One region of the Micromonospora sp. NPDC047134 genome, then DNA from elsewhere that is predicted to be linked to it. Evidence: predicted binding sites of a transcription regulator. Region 1 holds the regulator's gene; each other region holds the start of a gene.
What was found. Region 1 encodes HrcA, which represses chaperone genes, less so after heat shock. Its sites were predicted from a motif close to GGTTNGCACNCTCNNNNNGAGNGTGCNAACC; they were not measured.
Positions count from the first base shown of each region.

Region 2: groES (co-chaperone GroES) is a predicted target of HrcA. The motif match lies at 1,373-1,403, and genes of this name have one in related genera.
Region 3: groL (chaperonin GroEL) is a predicted target of HrcA. The motif match lies at 2,227-2,257, and genes of this name have one in related genera.

Region 1 is NZ_JBEYUI010000019.1:48,056-51,330, reverse strand. It holds gene dnaJ (molecular chaperone DnaJ) at 1-745, opposite strand, end outside; gene hrcA (heat-inducible transcriptional repressor HrcA) at 816-1,838, opposite strand; gene ABZ795_RS21590 (DUF4870 domain-containing protein) at 2,047-2,667, shown strand; gene hemW (radical SAM family heme chaperone HemW) at 2,675-3,275, opposite strand, start outside.
Region 2 is NZ_JBEYUI010000018.1:129,078-132,352, forward strand. It holds gene ABZ795_RS21360 (methyltransferase domain-containing protein) at 1-103, opposite strand, end outside; gene ABZ795_RS21365 (DUF397 domain-containing protein) at 184-387, opposite strand; gene ABZ795_RS21370 (helix-turn-helix transcriptional regulator) at 378-1,178, opposite strand; gene groES (co-chaperone GroES) at 1,536-1,850, shown strand; gene groL (chaperonin GroEL) at 1,921-3,275, shown strand, end outside.
Region 3 is NZ_JBEYUI010000008.1:54,219-57,493, reverse strand. It holds gene ABZ795_RS12635 (hypothetical protein) at 114-353, shown strand; gene groL (chaperonin GroEL) at 407-2,029, opposite strand; gene ABZ795_RS12625 (hypothetical protein) at 2,305-3,114, opposite strand; gene ABZ795_RS12620 (hypothetical protein) at 3,178-3,275, shown strand, end outside.

The sequences.
Region 1 (3,275 bases):
CGGTACCACCGCCCGGACCGACCTCACCCTGCTGGGCCAGGCGGATCCGCATCCCGTCCTCCACCCCGGCCGGGATCTTCACCGTCAGCGACCGGCGGGTCCGGACCCGGCCGTCACCGGCACAGGTCGGGCAGGGGTGCGGGATGGTGGTGCCGTAACCCTGGCAGACCGTGCAGGGCCGGGCGGAGACCACCTGACCGAGGAAGGTGCGCTGCACCGACTGCACCTCACCCCGGCCACCGCACGCCTCGCAGGTGGCCAGGTGGGTGCCGGCGGCGGTACCCGCACCGGAGCAGGTGCTGCACAGCACGGCGGTGTCCACCGTGATCGGTGCCTCCACCCCGAAGGCGGTCTCCTGAAGGTCCAGTTCCAGCCGCAGGATCGCGTCGGCACCGGGCCGGGTACGCGGTCGCGGCCCCCGGCCCGCGCCGGTCGCCCCGCCGAAGAAGGCGTCCATGATGTCCTGGAAGCCGACGAAGGGACCGGCGCCACCGGGCCCGCCCGGTCCACCGGCACCGCCGCCGCCCGGGGCCAACGGGTCGCCACCGAGGTCGACGATCTGCCGCTTCCGATCGTCCGAGAGAACCTCGTACGCGGCGTTGATGTCCTTGAACTTCTCCTGTGCCTCCGGGTCCGGATTGACATCCGGGTGGAATTGCCGCGCCAGCTTGCGGTAGGCGCGCTTGATCTCGTCATCGGAGGCTCCTCGGCTGACGCCGAGAATGCCGTAGTAGTCCCTGGCCACTGCGTTCCGTGTCCTCGTGTTCGTCTCGCATTACGCCGGTCGGCGGCAGCCCACCGTCGGCCCTGACTGATCAGTTCTGGGCCAGCAGCTCGCCCACGTAGCGTGCCACGGCCCTCACCGTGGCGATGGTCCCGGGGTAGTCCATCCGGGTCGGCCCCAGTACGCCCATTCCCCCGACGATGGTCTCCCCCGGTCCGTAGCCGGTGCTGACCACGGAGGCCGCCCGCAGGTTGTCGATCTTGTTCTCGTCCCCGATGCGCACCCGCAGGGTGCTCGGCTCAACCTCACCGATGAGTTTGAGCAGGACGACCTCCTCTTCGAGGGCCTCCAGGATCGGCCGCAGCGAACCTTGGAAGTCCAGCAGGCCACCGCGGGCCAGGTTGGCGGTGCCGGCCAGCGCGATCCGCTCCTCGTGCCGCTCGACCAGTGTCTCCAGCAGCACGGTGGACAGGGTGGTCATGGCCGGCCGCAGGTGTGGCCCACACTCGTCGATGAGGGTCTGCACCAGGGGCGGGGTCTCCGACAGCTGGATGCCGACCAGCTTCTCGTTGACCGTCCGGCGCAGGTCCAGCACGTCGTCCGCGGCGATCGGGGCGGGCAGTTCGACCAGCCGCTGCTCGACCCGCCCGGTGTCGGTGATCACGACCAGCATCAGTCGGGTGGTCGAGATGGGCACCAGTTCCAGGTGGCGCACCCGGGAGCGGGCCAGGCTGGGGTACTGCACCACGGCGACCTGCCGGGTCAGTTGAGCCAGCAGCCGCACGGTGCGGTGCACCACGTCGTCGAGGTCCACCGCCCCGGCCAGGAACCGCTCGATCGCCCGGCGTTCGGCCGGGCTCAGCGGCTTGACCCGGCTCAACCGGTCGACGAAGAGCCGGTAGCCGCGGTCGGTGGGCACCCGGCCGGCACTGGTGTGCGGCTGCCGGATGTAGCCCTCCTCCTCCAGCACGGCCATGTCGTTTCTGACGGTGGCCGGTGAGACACCGAGCTGGTGCCGCTCGACCAGCGCCTTGCTGCCGACCGGCTCCTGGGTGGCGACGTAGTCCTCGACAATCGCCCGCAGTACGGCGAGCTTGCGGTCGTCGAGACCCATCTCCCACCTCCTGTCGCAGGTCAGTGTCGAGCGTCACCGTCGCCGAATAGGCACCCTGGCACTCGACTGTAGCGAGTGCCAGTCTACGTCGAGGCCCCCCGCCAGCGCGATGATCAAGAAGTGGAGCTGTCCGAGGGCCGATCGGCGACGTGACACTCGCCGGTGTCGCTATGGTGCGCCATTGCCGCTGACACCTACGGTGAGGTCCATGACCGAACCACCTCGTCCCCCAGATTACGGCGACGATCCCACCGCCCCGGTGTCCGGATCGTCTGGCCAGGGCGGCTACCCGCCGCCCGGCGGTTATCCCCCGCCCGGTGGCTACCCACCCCCCGGTGACCAGCCCTCGTCGGCCGGCTATCCGCCCCCGGGTGGTTATCCGCCGCCCGGCGGCTACCCTCCGCCCGGTGTCGGTTACCCGACCGGGGGCTATGACGCGCCGGGAGGCGGCTACGGCGCGCCCGGGGGCGGGTACGGCACCAACGAGGACAAGACCTGGGCTCTCATCGCCCACTTCGGCGGTCCGCTCGGCGTGTTCATCGGTGGTGGCCTGCTCGGCTGGGTGGCGCCGCTGATCGCGAACATGACCCGTGGGCAGCAGTCCCCGACCGTACGGGCACACGCCGTCGCGGCCCTCAACTTCCAGCTCACCTGGGCGATCGTCGGGCTGCTGAGCTGGGTGCTCACCGCGATCACCTGCGGCATTCTGTTCTTCGTCCCGCTGCTGGTCTGGATCATCCCGGTGATCTTCGGCATCATCGCCGGGGTCAAGGCCAACGAGGGTGTCCTCTACCGCTACCCGATGAGCTACTCCTTCGTTAAGGGCTGATCGGCAGCTAGGGCAGCAGGTCACGCACCACGGCGTCGGCGAGCAGCCGGCCGCGCAGGGTCAGCACCGCGCGGCCGGCCGCGTAGTCGGGGGCGGCCAGCAGGCCGTCGGTCACCGCCCGCGCCGCAGCCGCCCGACCGGGGTCGTCCAGCACCTCCAGGGGCAGGCCCTCGGCCAGCCGCAGCCGGAGCATGACCTCCTCCATCCGGGCCTCGTCGGGGGTCAGCACCTCCCGGGCCAGGCCAGGTGATTGCCCGGCGGCCAGGCGTTGGGCGTACGCGGTGGGATGTTTGACGTTCCACCAGCGCACCCCACCGACATGGCTGTGCGCCCCCGGTCCCAGGCCCCACCAGTTGCCGCCGGTCCAGTAGAGCAGGTTGTGCCGGCACCGGGCCGACGGCGTACGGGCCCAGTTGGACACCTCGTACCAGGAGAAACCGGCCGCCTCGAGGGCGGCCTCGGCGGCCAGGTAGCGGTCCGCGGCGACGTCGTCGTCCGGGTAGGGCAGCTCCCCCCGACGCATCCGCGCGGCCAGCCGGGTGCCGTCCTCGACGATCAGGGCGTACGCGCTGACGTGGTCGACCCCCGCCGTCACGACCTGCTCCAGG
Region 2 (3,275 bases), on a different contig from region 1:
CCGCCGCCGCAGCCAGGGGATCGCCCCCGGCCACCTCGGTCGCCGCCGCGAGGGCGGCCGACCCCTCGGGGGTACGCAGGGCGGCAAGCTGCTCCAGATCCACCCGCCCATTGTCCCGACCCACCGATCGCCCCCACCCAACCGGCCCGGCCCGGCTCGATCACACTCCCGGGACGGGGCCGATCACGTCCTGGGCGGCCGGGTGGGGTGGTGGGAGGTGATGAAGGCGCGCCAACTGGTGGGGGTGAAGGCGAGCACCGGGCCGGTCGGGTCCTTGCTGTCGCGTACGGCGACCAGGTCGGGCAGGTTGTCGGCGACCTCGACACAGGCACCGCCGTTGCTGTTGCTGCGGGAGGATTTGCGCCAAGCGGCACGGCTCAGGTCCATGACTTCGCCACTTCCTCGATCAGGCGGGCGGACTGCCGGTGCGGCAGCGCCTCACCGGCCACAGTCTCCCAACCCCGTCCGAGGCTGGCAAGGTCGTTCGGGCTGTCCACGGTGTTTCCCCGGAGTTGGTCGTCCAGATGCGCCACCTCGGTGCCGTCGGCGAGCCGGGCGAGCACGAAGGGGCCGTTCAATCCGATGTACCAGGGAGTCGCGGCCGGAATGATCCGCACCTGGACAAATGGCCGGTCGGCAAGGGTGCGCAGGTGCTCACATTGCTCGACCATCGTCGCCCGGTCGCCGACCTGTCGGCGCAGCGCCAGCTCGTCCAGGATCGCGACGAACTGCGGCGGCTCGTCGCGAGCGAGCACCTCCTGTCGGGCCATCCGGGCCAGCACCCGCTTTTCGACCTGCTCGTCGGTCAGCGGCGGCCCGGCCCGCAGCATCGCTCGGGCGTACGCCTCGGTCTGGAGCAGGCCCGGCACCACGGCCGGGTCGTACCAGCGCAGCGAGACCGCCTCCCGTTCGATCTCACCCCATGGCCGGAACCAGTCCGGCTCGGCGTGCAGGCGGATCAGCTCCAGCATCCCGACGAAGAGGCCACCGGTCTCCAGCACCTTGTCGAACCGGGCCAGGTAGTCCGCGCTGAGCTGGTTCTGCCCGGTCTCGATCGCGCTGATCGAGGAGGGCGCGTAATTGATCAACTTGCTCAGGTCCTCCTGGCTGAGCCCGCGGGTCTTGCGGGCCCGGCGCAACTGGTCCCGGAGAAACCCCAGGGTCGGTACGTCGGCCATGCCGTCTCCCTCCGTGATGTGGTCGTGCCGCACCGTAGGGAATCGGATGGTCGGACGGAAGACAGGACGGGCATGTTGCGGTAACCCCTGGCGAAGGAGTGGAGAACAGGTGGCGGGGGTGGCGAAAAGATGGCGACACGAGGGGTGGCCGTTGGCACTCTCCTTGACGGAGTGCTAGCCGAGGCATAACCTGCGATTAGCACTCTCACCCTGAGGGTGCCAACACTCGGGCCTGGTGTCCGGGTGTTGAACGCCAGGCGGACCGGCACCCGCGACGACGGCCCCGCCCGGTGGCATGTGGCAGATTGACGCTGGTCGGCATGCCGACCGGTAACGAAACCAGTACCCCAGGAGGGTATGCCCGTGACTACCGCGACCAAGGTTGCGATCAAGCCGCTCGAGGACCGGATCCTGGTCCAGGCGAACGAGGCTGAGACCACCACTGCGTCGGGCATCGTGATTCCCGACACCGCCAAGGAGAAGCCGCAGGAGGGCACCGTCCTCGCTGTCGGCCCGGGTCGTTTCGACGACGACGGCGACCGGATCCCGATGGACGTCAAGGTCGGGGACACCGTCCTCTACTCGAAGTACGGCGGCACCGAGGTCAAGTACGCCGGCGAGGAGTACCTGGTGCTCTCCGCCCGCGACGTCCTCGCGATCATCGAGAAGTAAGCAACCGATCAGTGTCGTTGCCCCGGACCGGCTCGCCGGGCCGGGGCAACGTCGCTTCGAAGGGACATACATGGCGAAGATCCTGAGCTTCTCGGATGACGCCCGGCACCAGCTGGAGCACGGTGTCAACGCGCTCGCCAACGCGGTGAAGGTCACCCTCGGGCCGCGCGGGCGCAACGTCGTCCTGGACAAGAAATTCGGTGCGCCGACGATCACCAACGATGGTGTGACCATCGCCAAGGAGATCGAGCTCACCAACCCCTACGAGAACCTCGGTGCGCAGCTGGTCAAGGAGGTGGCGACCAAGACCAACGACGTCGCCGGCGACGGGACCACCACCGCCACCGTGCTGGCCCAGGCGATGGTCCGTGAGGGCCTGCGCAACGTGACCGCGGGTGCCAACCCGGCCGGTCTCAAGCGGGGCATCGACGCCGCCGCGGCCAAGGTCTCCGAGGCCCTGCTCGGCAAGGCCGTGGAGGTCTCCGACAAGAAGTCCGTCGCCCACGTCGCGACGATCTCGGCCCAGGACGCCACCATCGGCGAGCTGATCGCCGAGGCGATGGAGCGGGTCGGCCGGGACGGTGTGATCACCGTCGAGGAGGGCTCCGCCCTGCACACCGAGCTGGAGGTCACCGAGGGACTCCAGTTCGACAAGGGCTTCATCTCGCCGAACTTCGTCACCGACGCGGAGGCGCAGGAGTCCGTCCTGGAGGACGCGTACATCCTGATCACCACGCAGAAGATCTCGGCGATCGAGGAGCTGCTGCCGCTGCTGGAGAAGGTCCTCCAGAACAACAAGCCGCTGCTGATCATCGCCGAGGACGTCGAGGGTCAGGCGCTGTCCACCCTGGTGGTCAACTCGATCCGCAAGACCCTCAAGGTCTGCGCGGTCAAGGCCCCCGGCTTCGGTGACCGCCGCAAGGCGATGCTCCAGGACATGGCGATCCTCACCGGCGCCGAGCTGGTCGCCCCCGAGCTGGGCTACAAGCTCGACCAGGTCGGCCTGGAGGTGCTCGGCACCGCCCGGCGCATCGTGGTCGACAAGGAGAACACCACCGTCGTCGACGGTGGCGGGCAGGCCAGCGAGGTCGCCGACCGGGTCGCCCAGATCCGCAAGGAGATCGAGGCTTCGGACTCCGACTGGGACCGGGAGAAGCTGGCCGAGCGGCTGGCCAAGCTCTCCGGCGGCATCGCCGTGGTCAAGGTCGGCGCGGCCACCGAGGTCGAGATGAAGGAGCGCAAGCACCGCATCGAGGACGCCATCGCCGCGACCAAGGCCGCGGTCGAGGAGGGTACGGTGCCCGGTGGTGGCGCCGCCCTGGCCCAGATCCTGTCGGTGCTCGACGACGACCTCGGCTTCACCGGTGACGAGAAGGTCGGCGTGTCGATCGTGCGCAAGGCGCTGGTCGAGCCGCTGCGCTGGAT
Region 3 (3,275 bases), on a different contig from region 1:
GTCGTCGCACCTCGGATCAGACATGGCAGGCGAACCGCGCATAAGCTCTGATAGCACCGTTCACCCACCCAGGTCATCGACGCCCCCTACCGTTTCGGATAGAGGAGGCAGCCATGACCACGGACGACGATCAGGCCCACGAGGCGTCGCCGGTCAGCTGGGTCCCGGTTGAACTACCGGGCACACTGCCGATCGACCGGCTGGACTACGGCGACGCCGAGCAACTGGCGGAGATGACCGGGACGGCCGAACCACCCGAGGAGCCACTGATCCTGGTGGACGAGCCGGTGCCGCACCGCCCGCCGTACGACCGGGCGCAGAAGCGGCGTAACCAACGCCCCTTGCCGAGATGACGAGAAGGGCGGACCGCTGACGCGGCCCGCCCTTCTCGGCGTTGGAGCTGGACTCAGAAGTCCATGTCCCCGCCGCCCGGGGCAGCCGGGGCGGCCGGGGTCTTCTCCGGCTTGTCCGCCACCACGGCCTCCGTGGTGAGGAACAGCGCGGCGATCGACGCGGCGTTCTGCAGCGCCGAACGGGTCACCTTGGCCGGGTCGATGATGCCGGCGGCCAGCAGGTCGACGTACTCGCCGGTCGCGGCGTTGAGGCCGTGACCCGCGTCGAGGTTGCGAACCCGCTCGACCACGACGCCGCCCTCAAGGCCGGCGTTGACGGCGATCTGCCGCAGCGGGGCGTCCAGCGCGATCTTGACGATCTGCGCACCGGTCGCCTCGTCGCCGGCCAGGTCCAGCTTGTCGAAGGCGGTCTTGCCGGCCTGCACCAGCGCGACGCCACCACCCGGGACGATGCCCTCCTCGACGGCGGCCTTGGCGTTGCGCACCGCGTCCTCGATGCGGTGCTTGCGCTCCTTGAGCTCGACCTCGGTGGCCGCGCCGACCTTGATCACCGCAACACCGCCGGCCAGCTTGGCCAGCCGCTCCTGCAGCTTCTCCCGGTCGTAGTCGGAGTCGCTCTTGTCGATCTCGGCCCGGATCTGGTTAACCCGGCCCTGGATCTGCTCGGCGTCGCCGGCACCGTCGACGATGGTGGTCTCGTCCTTGGTCACCACGACCTTGCGGGCGCGGCCCAGCATGTCGAGACCGGCGGCGTCCAGCTTGAGGCCGACCTCCTCGCTGATGACCTGGCCACCGGTGAGGATGGCGATGTCGGTCAGCATGGCCTTGCGGCGGTCACCGAAGCCCGGCGCCTTGACGGCGACCGACTTGAAGGTGCCCCGGACCTTGTTGACCACCAGGGTGGCCAGGGCCTCGCCCTCCAGGTCCTCGGCGATGATCAGCAGCGGCTTGCCCGACTGCATGACCTTCTCCAGGATCGGGAGCAGGTCCTTGACCGAGGAGATCTTGCTGTTCGCGATCAGGATGTACGGGTCGTCGAAGACGGCCTCCATACGCTCCGGGTCGGTCATGAAGTAGGCCGAGATGTAGCCCTTGTCGAAGCGCATGCCCTCGGTGAGCTCCAGCTCCAGCCCGAAGGTGTTGCTCTCCTCGACGGTGATGACGCCTTCCTTGCCGACCTTGTCCATCGCCTCGGCGATGATCTCACCGACGGTGTTGTCACCGGCGGAGATGGAGGCGGTGGAGGCGATCTGCTCCTTGGTCTCGACGTCCTTGGCGAGCTTGAGCAGCTCCTCCGAGACGCTCGTGACCGCAGCCTCGATGCCCCGCTTCAGGGCCATCGGGTTGGCACCGGCGGCCACGTTGCGCAGACCCTCGCGAACGAGAGCCTGGGCCAGGACGGTCGCCGTCGTCGTGCCGTCACCGGCCACGTCGTCGGTCTTCTTGGCGACCTCCTTGACCAGCTCAGCGCCGATCTTCTCGTACGGGTCCTCGAGCTCGATCTCCTTGGCGATGCTCACACCATCGTTGGTGATGGTGGGGGCACCCCACTTCTTCTCGAGCACCACGTTGCGGCCCTTGGGGCCGAGGGTCACCTTCACGGCGTCGGCGAGCTGGTTCATGCCCCGCTCGAGGCCGCGGCGCGCCTCTTCGTCGAACGCGATCATCTTGGCCATACGGCGTTGTCCTCCTGGACACTCACGGGCCACCCGAGTGTGTGGCCCGGATGAACCGTCTGGTGTACGCACCTTGGGACGTCGCCACCTGGCGACGACGACGTCTCCTCGGCCGGGCCGGATAGCCCGCGACGACCGGCCACGTGCCTCACCCGCAGTTATGCCACGAGTGCGACCGCAGCCCCACCGTCCCGACCAGTTGGCACTCACGCCATGCGAGTGCCAATGACTTGTTTAGCACTCTCACCTGCCGAGTGCAAGCACGATGGCCCGGCTCAGCCGAGTTCGGCAGCCAGTTGCCCGCTGTTCACCGGCCCCTCGTGCGCCCGCTGCTCGGCGTACGTGACCAGCAGCCCGACCAGTTGAGCCAGGTAGGCCGGCAGCCCCAACAGGGCCGCCCCGCCGATCGCCAGAACCGCACCGACGGCGGTGTCCATGGCGGCGAGGGGCTCGGTGCCGAACGGGGTCAGTACCGCCCCCTCCACCATGCCGACGACGATCCCGAGGGCGATCACCGCCCCGCCGGTCAGTGCCACCCGGCCGAGCAGCAGCCCCAGCCGGTCACGCAGCATCCGGTGGGAGCGACCGATCGGGTCACGGCGCTCGAACAGGTAGACCGGGCCGGCCATGGCCAGCGCGAAGGCCGCGTAGACACCGGGCAGGAAACAGAGACAGAAGCCGAGGGTCATGATCAGGGTGAAGATCAAGCTCCAGCCCCAGAGGCCGAGCGCCCGACGCAGGCCATAGCCGAAGGCGCCGCCGAGGGTGACCTGCTCGCCGGCCGCCTGTCGGGTGACCACCCAGGCGCCGGCGGCCCAGCCGACACACTGCACCAAGCCGAAGATCAGACTTCCGCCGAGCAGCACTGACAGCCAGATGGCCAGGTCGACCCCGAAGTTGGCGGGCAGGGCCGTGGAGTCGGCGGTGAGTTCGGCATCCCACCTGGCCGAGGGATCGAAGACCAGCGCGAGCACCGACAGCGCCACCGCCGGCAGCACCTGGGTCACCAGGAGGATCGGCAGCAGCAGCTGCCAACCCCGGCGCACCGCACCCAGGCAGCGGGCGAACCACGCACCCAGCCCCACCCCGGGTGGGGTGACCAGGGGGTCGGCCGGGTCGAACCCGTGCGCCGCCGGGTCGTACCAGCCATGGAAGGGCTGCCCCGGATACCCGGCCTGGCCGGGATAGACCGGTTGCCCCGGATAGAGTGCCGGCCCCGGCTGACCCGGATACCCGGCCTGACCCG